Regions from separate parts of the Pseudomonas abyssi genome, predicted to be linked through region 1. Evidence: riboswitches for the same ligand, from Rfam matches in the RefSeq annotation. Region 1 holds a riboswitch; the other holds the start of a gene.
The links. A riboswitch is a leader RNA that binds a small molecule or an ion and turns the genes downstream of it on or off. The one in region 1 is predicted to bind thiamine pyrophosphate.
Positions count from the first base shown of each region.

Region 2: linked by a shared signal. The riboswitch ahead of ASB58_RS07730 (sodium:solute symporter family transporter) and the one ahead of thiC (phosphomethylpyrimidine synthase ThiC) in region 1 are both predicted to bind thiamine pyrophosphate.

Region 1 covers NZ_LMAZ01000001.1:521,894-526,115, reverse strand. Annotated here, with positions in the region: gene thiC (phosphomethylpyrimidine synthase ThiC) at 51-1,934, opposite strand; TPP riboswitch at 2,008-2,104, opposite strand; gene ASB58_RS02425 (TolC family outer membrane protein) at 2,323-3,756, shown strand; gene waaA (lipid IV(A) 3-deoxy-D-manno-octulosonic acid transferase) at 3,808-4,222, opposite strand, start outside.
Region 2 covers NZ_LMAZ01000001.1:1,664,284-1,668,505, reverse strand. Annotated here, with positions in the region: gene ASB58_RS07745 (ammonia-forming cytochrome c nitrite reductase subunit c552) at 1-632, opposite strand, end outside; gene ASB58_RS07740 (D-hexose-6-phosphate mutarotase) at 789-1,649, opposite strand; gene ASB58_RS07735 (sensor domain-containing diguanylate cyclase) at 1,652-2,602, opposite strand; TPP riboswitch at 2,796-2,916, shown strand; gene ASB58_RS07730 (sodium:solute symporter family transporter) at 2,906-4,222, shown strand, end outside.

The DNA.
Region 1 (4,222 bases):
AAGGGTCCGGACGTGCCAGACCCTGGACCGCAAGACGCGCGCGAACGCGATTAGAGCTTGTGGTAGAGCTGAGAGCCGGTGGTACGAAACTCTTCGGACTTAGCCTTCATGCCCTCTTCCACCGCCAGATCGACCGCATCGATGCGCTGCTGGGCAGCGTACTCGCGGACCTCCTGGGTGATTTTCATCGAGCAGAACTTGGGACCGCACATCGAGCAGAAGTGCGCTACCTTGGCCGACTCCTTCGGCAGCGTTTCATCGTGATAGGCGCGCGCTGTGTCCGGATCCAGGCCCAGGTTGAACTGGTCTTCCCAGCGGAATTCGAAACGCGCCTTGCTCAGTGCGTTATCACGGATCTGCGCCCCCGGGTGCCCCTTGGCCAGGTCAGCCGCGTGGGCCGCAATCTTGTAGGTAATGATGCCGGTTTTGACATCATCCCGGTTCGGCAGTCCCAAGTGTTCCTTGGGCGTCACATAGCAGAGCATGGCGCAGCCAAACCAGCCGATCATGGCCGCACCGATACCACTGGTGATGTGGTCATAACCCGGCGCGATATCCGTGGTTAGCGGGCCAAGGGTATAGAAGGGGGCTTCGTCGCAGCACTCCAGCTGCTTGTCCATGTTTTCCTTGATCAGCTGCATGGGCACATGGCCCGGCCCTTCGATCATCACCTGTACGTCGTGTTTCCAGGCCAGCTTGGTCAACTCGCCCAGGGTTTCCAGTTCACCGAACTGGGCTTCGTCGTTGGCGTCGGCAATGGAGCCGGGACGCAGGCCATCACCCAGCGAGAAGCTGACGTCGTAGGCCTTCATGATTTCGCAGATATCCTCGAAATGGGTATACAGGAAGTTCTCCTGGTGGTGTGCCAGACACCACTTGGCCATGATCGAGCCGCCGCGCGATACGATGCCGGTGACCCGCTTGGCAGTCATCGGCACATAGCGCAGCAACACGCCCGCATGGATGGTGAAGTAATCCACACCCTGCTCTGCCTGTTCGATCAGGGTGTCGCGGAAAATCTCCCAGGTCAGATCCTCAGCAACGCCACCCACCTTCTCCAGCGCCTGATAGATCGGCACGGTACCGATCGGCACCGGCGAGTTGCGGATGATCCATTCGCGGGTTTCGTGGATGTTCTTGCCGGTCGACAGGTCCATCACCGTGTCCGAGCCCCAGCGAATCCCCCAGGTCATCTTCTCGACTTCTTCTTCGATGGAAGAACCCAGCGCCGAGTTGCCGATATTGCCGTTGATCTTCACCAGGAAGTTGCGGCCGATAATCATCGGCTCCAGCTCCGGATGGTTGATGTTGGCAGGGATGATCGCCCGGCCGCGGGCGATCTCTTCGCGCACAAACTCGGCGGTGATTTCCTTGGGGATATTCGCGCCAAAGCTGTGGCCGACGTGCTGCTCCTTGAGCAACCCGGCCTCGCGCGCCTCCTGCAGCTTCATGTTCTCGCGAATCGCGACGTACTCCATCTCGGGCGTGATGATGCCGCGACGGGCGTAATGCATCTGCGACACATTGCAGCCGGCCTTGGCACGGCGCGGCGTGCGCACGTGGGCAAAACGCATGTGATCAAGAGAGCTGTCAGCCAGGCGCGAGGCGCCAAACTCGGAGGTCAGCCCCGGCAGCACCTCGGTATCGCCGCGCTCGTCAATCCAGGCGCCGCGTACATCGGCAAGGCCGGCACGCAGATCGATATTGGCCTGCGGATCGGTGTAGGGGCCAGAGGTGTCGTAAACCAGCACCGGCGCGTTGGTTTCGCCGCCAAAGTCGGTCGGCGTATCCGCCAGGCTGATCTCGCGCATGGGCACACGGATGTCCGGGCGCGAGCCGGTCACATAGACCTTGCGAGAATTGGGGAAGGGTTGGGTGGCGGCGCTGTCGGCACCCGAGGTGGCGATGGCGGTATCAGGCAACTTGCTGTTCATTGTTATGCTCCACTGCGTTGAGATGCGCAGGGAACCGAAAAGCCACGGCCACGCCAGCCCTTGCGGACTCGCGCTTGCCGTCTATCTCGATTCCTACGCCGGTGCTAGCCGGTTCAGGTTCAACGGGTATCATCTCAGCCGCTTTGCAAGCAGCACCCCGTCAAGATGTCCGCACAGTCTAGAGCCCTGTCGCCGTAGTCTCAAGCCCGCAGTAGAGGGGCTTTGCCGCAATGGTTTTTCTGGGCGAAAGCTGGCTGACAAAATCCGCGAAAATGTCAGCAAAAGTCGCCACAACAGTTTGTTCCCGATTGTTGATACCAGGCCGCTTGACCCGGCGTTCAGAGCCTTTTAGCCTTGCCTGACTTGCCCCCATGCGAAGGACCTCTGCATGCTCCGCCCTCTTTACGTTGCCCTGCTACTGGCCGGCGCCTCTACCCAGGTTGCAGCCAACACCGATCTGATGACCATTTACCGCCAGGCGGTGCTGAACAGCGCCGATCTGGCCGCCGCCGAGGCAGACGCCCTGGCACGTCAGGAAGCGCTGCCACAGGCACGCTCGCAACTGCTGCCCAACCTGGGCATTGGCGCCGGCGCTGCACGCGAGGATCTCGAGATCGACAACGTGGGCGGTGACGAGTATTCCACACATTATTACCAGGCCAGCCTGACCCAGCCCCTATTCCGCGCCGATCGCTGGTTCACCTACCAGGCCGCCAAGGCGACCACTCAGCAGGCCCAACTGGAATTCTCGGCGACGCAGCAGAACCTGATCCTGGAAGTCTCCCAGGCCTACTTCAACGTGCTGCAGGCGTCCGACAACCTGGCTACCGCCAAGGCCGAGGAAAAGGCCTTTGAGCGCCAGCTGGAGCAAGCCCAGGAACGCTTTGACGTTGGCCTGTCGGCCCGCACCGACGTGCTCGAAGCCCGCGCCGGCTATGACAGCGCCCGCGCCGCCCGCCTGACCGCCGAAACCAACCTGGATGTCAGCTACCAGGCGCTGACCCGGTTGACCAACCAGAGCTACGACAGCCTGTACGGCATCAGCCACGAGCTGCCCGTGCTGCCGCCGACCCCGGCCAGTATGCAGGAGTGGGTCGAAACCGCCGCCGCGCAAAACCTGACCCTGCAAGCCAGTCGCTACGCCATTGAAGGCGCCGAAGACAGCCTGCGCAGCAGCAAGGCCGGCTACGCGCCGGTGGTTGACGCCTTTGTGCGTTACAGCAACAACAACGGCGGGGCCTCGATCCCGACTGCCGGCCAGTCCAGCGCCGACACCGAGCTGACCAGTTTTGGTGTGGAGCTGAGCATGCCGCTGTTCACCGGCGGCCTGACCACCTCCCAGGTGCGCGAGTCCACCTACCGCCTGACCCAGGCAGAACAATCCAGCGAGGCGCAACGCCGCCGCGTGGTGGAAAACACCCGCAACCTCTACCGCACAGTGACCTCCAGCGTTGAAGAAGTGTCAGCTCGCCGCCAGGCTATTGTCTCCGCCAAGGCGGCGCTGGACGCCACCCAAACCGGCTACGAGGTAGGTACCCGCAACGTGGTTGACGTGCTGGACGCCCAGCGCAACCTGTTCCGCACCGTGCGTGACTACAACACCGTGCGCTACAACTACATCATCAACAACCTGAACCTGAAGCTGGCCGCCGGCACCCTTAGCCCACAGGACCTGCAGGACCTCTCCCAGTGGCTCAACCCGAACTATGACCCGGACGAGGACTTCATCCCGCAGGCAACCCAGGAGGAGATGGAGCAGATGTCGATGGGCAACCGCCCCACGCCGCTGCCGCCGAGCGATCCGGACAGCACCACGTTCTAAGCTAGCAACAACGGCGCCCACAGGCGCCGTTGTTGTTGGTGGCAGGGGCAATCAGCCGAGTAGCCGGGCAATGCCGGCGAGCAGGCGCTCCAGCGCGCCCTGATTATCCTGCACCACCGCACGGCCAGCGGCGCCGGCACGCTCCCTGGCCGACGCATCCTCCAGCAACGCCTGCACCGCGCTCGCCAGCGCCTGCTCATCGCTCACCACCTGCAACGCGCCCGCCCCCTCCAGCAGCTCACTGATTTCAGTAAAGTTAAAGCGGTGCGGTCCCGATAGGACCGGCACCCCCAGAGCAGCAGGCTCCAGATAATTGTGACCACCGTTGGGCACCAGCGAGCCACCGACAAACGCCACATCGGCACAGGCATAGAGCATCACCAGTTCGCCCATGGTATCGCCCACCAGCACCTGCTGATCCGCCGCCGGCAGCTGGCCGCTGCTGCGACGCACTGCGGCAAGCCCG
Region 2 (4,222 bases), 1.1 Mb from region 1:
TGCAGCGCCTTCACGGGATCGTCGCCGTTCACATCCGGGTTGAGCTGGAACCAGCGCTGGCCGCCCTCCTCTGCCGGCCTTGCGTCCCAGGCCACGCTGAAGGCCTGATAGCGGCCGCCTGGCATGGCCAGCAGGTATTGCTGTAACGGGTAGACGCCAAAGGTGTAGTCCACGCGGTAATCGCTGTACTCGCCCTCGGCATTGGCGGTGTTGACCCAAAACTGCTCTTCGCGCTGGAAGAAGCGACTGGTCACGCCGCCAAAATTGAAGGTCTGGTCGGCGAAATCACCCAAGACGGTTTGCACGTTGGCTTCTTGCATCGCCTGGTCGTGGTGCGAGCCATTGAACTGCTCGCTCTGTTCGGCATGGCAACTGGCGCAGGTTCGGCGGCCGACATACTCTGGGTCGGTGGACAGGGTGCTGACTGGTGACGGTGGTACTTCGGCGGCTGGCGTTGGTACAGAGGGCTCAGAGCGGGTCGCGACGGAGGTGTCCAGCGTGCTGGCGTTTGGTTCTGCTCGTGTCAGCCACCAGATGCCGGCGGCTGCGAGGATCAGCAGTGCCGGCAGAATCAGACGCCAGTGCGGGGGGGATACGGTTGGGTCCTGCTTGTTTTTGTTCTTTTGCCGCATCTGGCGTGCATCCTTTTCACGGGGGAGGCATTGCCGCCTCGAGTACGCAGGCTGGGTGACCCTCGCTTTCCCATCTGCGCAGGACGCAGCCAGGATGGGCTCTGCTCTTCTTGCGCATGCTAGCGGACGCTAATGCTTGAGTGCTACCTCCCGGGACTATATTTGCCGAATACTGCAGCCAAGGCTGTGATGTTCACCCGGCTGCAGCGTGCGGCTATCTGCAGCGGCGTTGGCCGCTTCGATGCAGAGCATGGTCCGGTAGCCATCGGCTGGAAAGTTATCCAGCTTGCGCGCTTTGTCTTGCCACGGGTTCCACAGCACCACAGAAGCACTACCGCTGCGGCAGATTTCCAGCGTGCGCTGCCCGTCGCTCAGGTAAATGGGTTGGCTGTGCTGCAGATAGATACGGTCTACTTCGCGCTCAATCATCAGGTCACCCTGCTGCACTTGATGGCTGCCGCTCAACTGGTCCAGGTAGGTTGCGCCATTGAGCCCCGCAACGCGCACCTCACTGATGTCGCTGACCGGCAGGTAGGTATGTAGTGCCTGGCTCAGGGTTTGTGCCCTGCGGCCGGTATTACGACTGGTCAGTGTCATCTGCAGGCTGGTACCCAGTTGCAGTTCCAGGCTGAGTGCCCAGGATTCGTCGGGTAAGGCATCATGCTGCGTCGTGGCGGGTAGCTCCAGGCGCAACCGTACCGACTGCTCGTCGCGCTCGGCGGCGGTGAGCTGCCAGAGGCTGCGCCTGGCAATGCCATGGGCCGGTCCGCTGCGGCTGTTGCCAAACCAGGGCCAGCACAGCGGCACCCCGCCGCGCAGTACGCCACCCGGTGCCTGAGCGTCGCAGGGGCTCATCCACAGTAGATCGGCCTGTCCGCTTGGAATACAGGACACCAGGTGCGCGCCCTCCAGCGCAACGCGAGCACGAACGTTGGAGTGCTCGATCTCCACAAAGGCTTTGCCGGCGGCGTTGTGTACCCAGGAAATGCCGTCGGGCAAAGGGGACGTACTGATCATGCTTACTCCGTTTTTGTGACCGGAATGATGTGTTCGACCGCTACGCGGTCGCGGCCTAGATGCTTGGCCCGGTAGGTGGCAATATCGGCGCTACTGAGCAACTGCTCAAGGCTCGCAGCCCCCTGCTCACTGGCGGTGACACCGAAGCTGCAGGTGAGCAGTAGCTGCTTGCCCTGATACTCCACTCGCATGTCGGTTATCGCCTGGCGCAGGCGTTCGGCAAGCTCGGTGGCGGCAGCCAGGTCGGTGCCGGGCAGCACAATGGCGAACTCCTCGCCGCCCAGTCGGGCGCAGATATCGGCTGCCCGGGTCAGGCTACGCAGGATGGATGCCAGTGCCGTCAGAGCAGCGTCTCCGGCGGCGTGCCCGTGCTGATCGTTGATCTGCTTGAAGTGGTCAGCGTCAAGACCTATCAGCGCAACGGGATGCCCCAGTCGACGTGCCTGCTCGATGGCGCTCTGGCCGAGGGCGAAGAGCGCCCGGCGATTGGCCAGGCCGGTCAATTCATCCTCGTGCGCCAACTGTTCGGCGCGGTGCTGCGCGTTGCGCAGTTGTGCCTGAAGGAGCTTGATGTCGGAGATGTCGGTCGCGATTTCCAGGCGCACCCATCGGCCATCCGGCCAGCGGATGGCCTGGTCTCGGCATTGATACCAGCGTTGATTGTGGGTGTTACGAAACTCCCACACCTGCACGCCGGTGGGCTGTCCGTGACTGTCGAGCAGCCGGTGGTTGTTGCAGAAACTGCAGGGGCCTTCCTGCCCTTGCTGCAGGGTCTCCCAGCACTTGCGGTGATCTACCTCGCCCCACCTGGCGCGGCCGTAGGCGTTCAGGAAAAGCAGCTCATGGGTTTGCATGTCGGCGACGTAAACCAGCGCATCCAGGCTGTCTAGCACTGTTTCCAGGGCGGACTGGCTGGCGCGGGTCTGTTGCTGAGACGGGTTGGTTTCATCCATGACGCAAGCTCGGATTTATTGGCTGAGCGCTGTGCGCGCCGATTACCCTGCAGGCAAACCGGCGATGCTACTCGAAGTCAGATTACGCGAGTTGATGCAGATGTGACATCATGTTGCGCGCAAAACGGCCAGTGCTCCGGAGCTCGGGCCCGCGTATGGCGGTTTGTTCGTTTGTTCGGCCGCGTTCTTTAGTCAACGTCGCCAGGGGTGTCCGTGCGTCGCATCGCACGGGCTGAGAACACGCTGATCACCAGCCGAAACCCTGGAACCTGATCCGGATCATGCCGGCGGAGGAAGTGCGACATGTTGTACCTGTCTATGGCAGCCCTGGCTGCCGTGTTGCTGTTGTTTGCCTGGATTGGTCTGCGGGCGCGCTCTACCCAGGCGGGCCTGGATGATTTTGTTACCGCTCGCAATTCCCAGGGCGCCCGCGCCATCGGCCTGTCTTTTCTTGCCTCGGGCATGGGCGGCTGGATTCTGTTTGCGCCGCCGGAAGTCGGCGCGCTGGTCGGCCCGTTGGCGTTGGCCGGCTATGCCTTGGGCGCTGCCCTGCCCTTCGCGCTGTTTGCCGCTCTCGGGCCGGCTATTCGTCGAGCCTTGCCGCAGGGGCGCAGCATCGGTGAGTTTGCCGAGCACTTTTACGGTTCCGCGGTACGCCGTTGGGTGGGGTTGATTGCTTTGCTCTACATGAGCTGCTTTTTGATTGCCGAGTTGACCGCGATCGGCGCCATCACCAGCATGCTGTCGGATATCAACGGCAACCTGGTGGTGGTGGGCGTTGCCCTGACAACCCTGCTCTACACCGCCTGGGGTGGCCTGCGTGCGAGCATGACGACTGACCGCTGGCAGGCCTGGTTGCTGCTCGCCCTGTTGGCGCTGGTCGGCGCCGTGGCGATGCAGCGGCTGCCAGAGGCGACCGCTACCGGCTCGATGCCCGGTATTCCTGCCAGCGCCGCACTGGGGGTGGCCTTGACTCTGGTGCTGGCGGTAACAGCAGCCAATCTGTTCCACCAGGGTTACTGGCAGCGGGTGTGGGCGGCCGAAAGTGACGCTGCGCTGGCCCGTGGCGCGGTGCTCGGTGGGCTGGCGACCATCGCCGTGGTGGCAGTGATTGGCGGCCTGGGCATTGTCACTGTGATGAGCGGCGCTGACGTGGGCTCGCCGCCCATTCCCTTCTTTGCCATGCTGCGAGAAGCCCCGGGCTGGCTGGCATTGCCGGCGTTGCTGCTGGCGCTGACTTTGGTCGCGTCGTCTGTTGATACCCTGCAAAACGCCATTGCGTCGCTGCTGGTCACTGAAAAGCGCGGTCTGTCGCTGGCCTCGGCGCGCTGGTTGACGGTGGCACTGATGCTGCCGGTAGTGTGGGTTGCGCTGCAGGGCAACTCTGTGCTGCGGTTGTTCTTGATTGCCGATCTGCTGTGTGCCACTGCGGTGGTGCCGGTGCTGCTTGGATTGTGGTCGCGCATGAGCGCGGTGGCGGCCATTGCCGGCGCGCTGGCGGGTCTGGTCGGTGCTGTGCTACCCGGTTGGCTGGATACCGGCAGTCTGCAGCAGGGCATCCTGCTGGCCAGCTTCCCAGATACGGTACCCACCTTGGCGCCCTTTGCCGGAGCGCTGCTG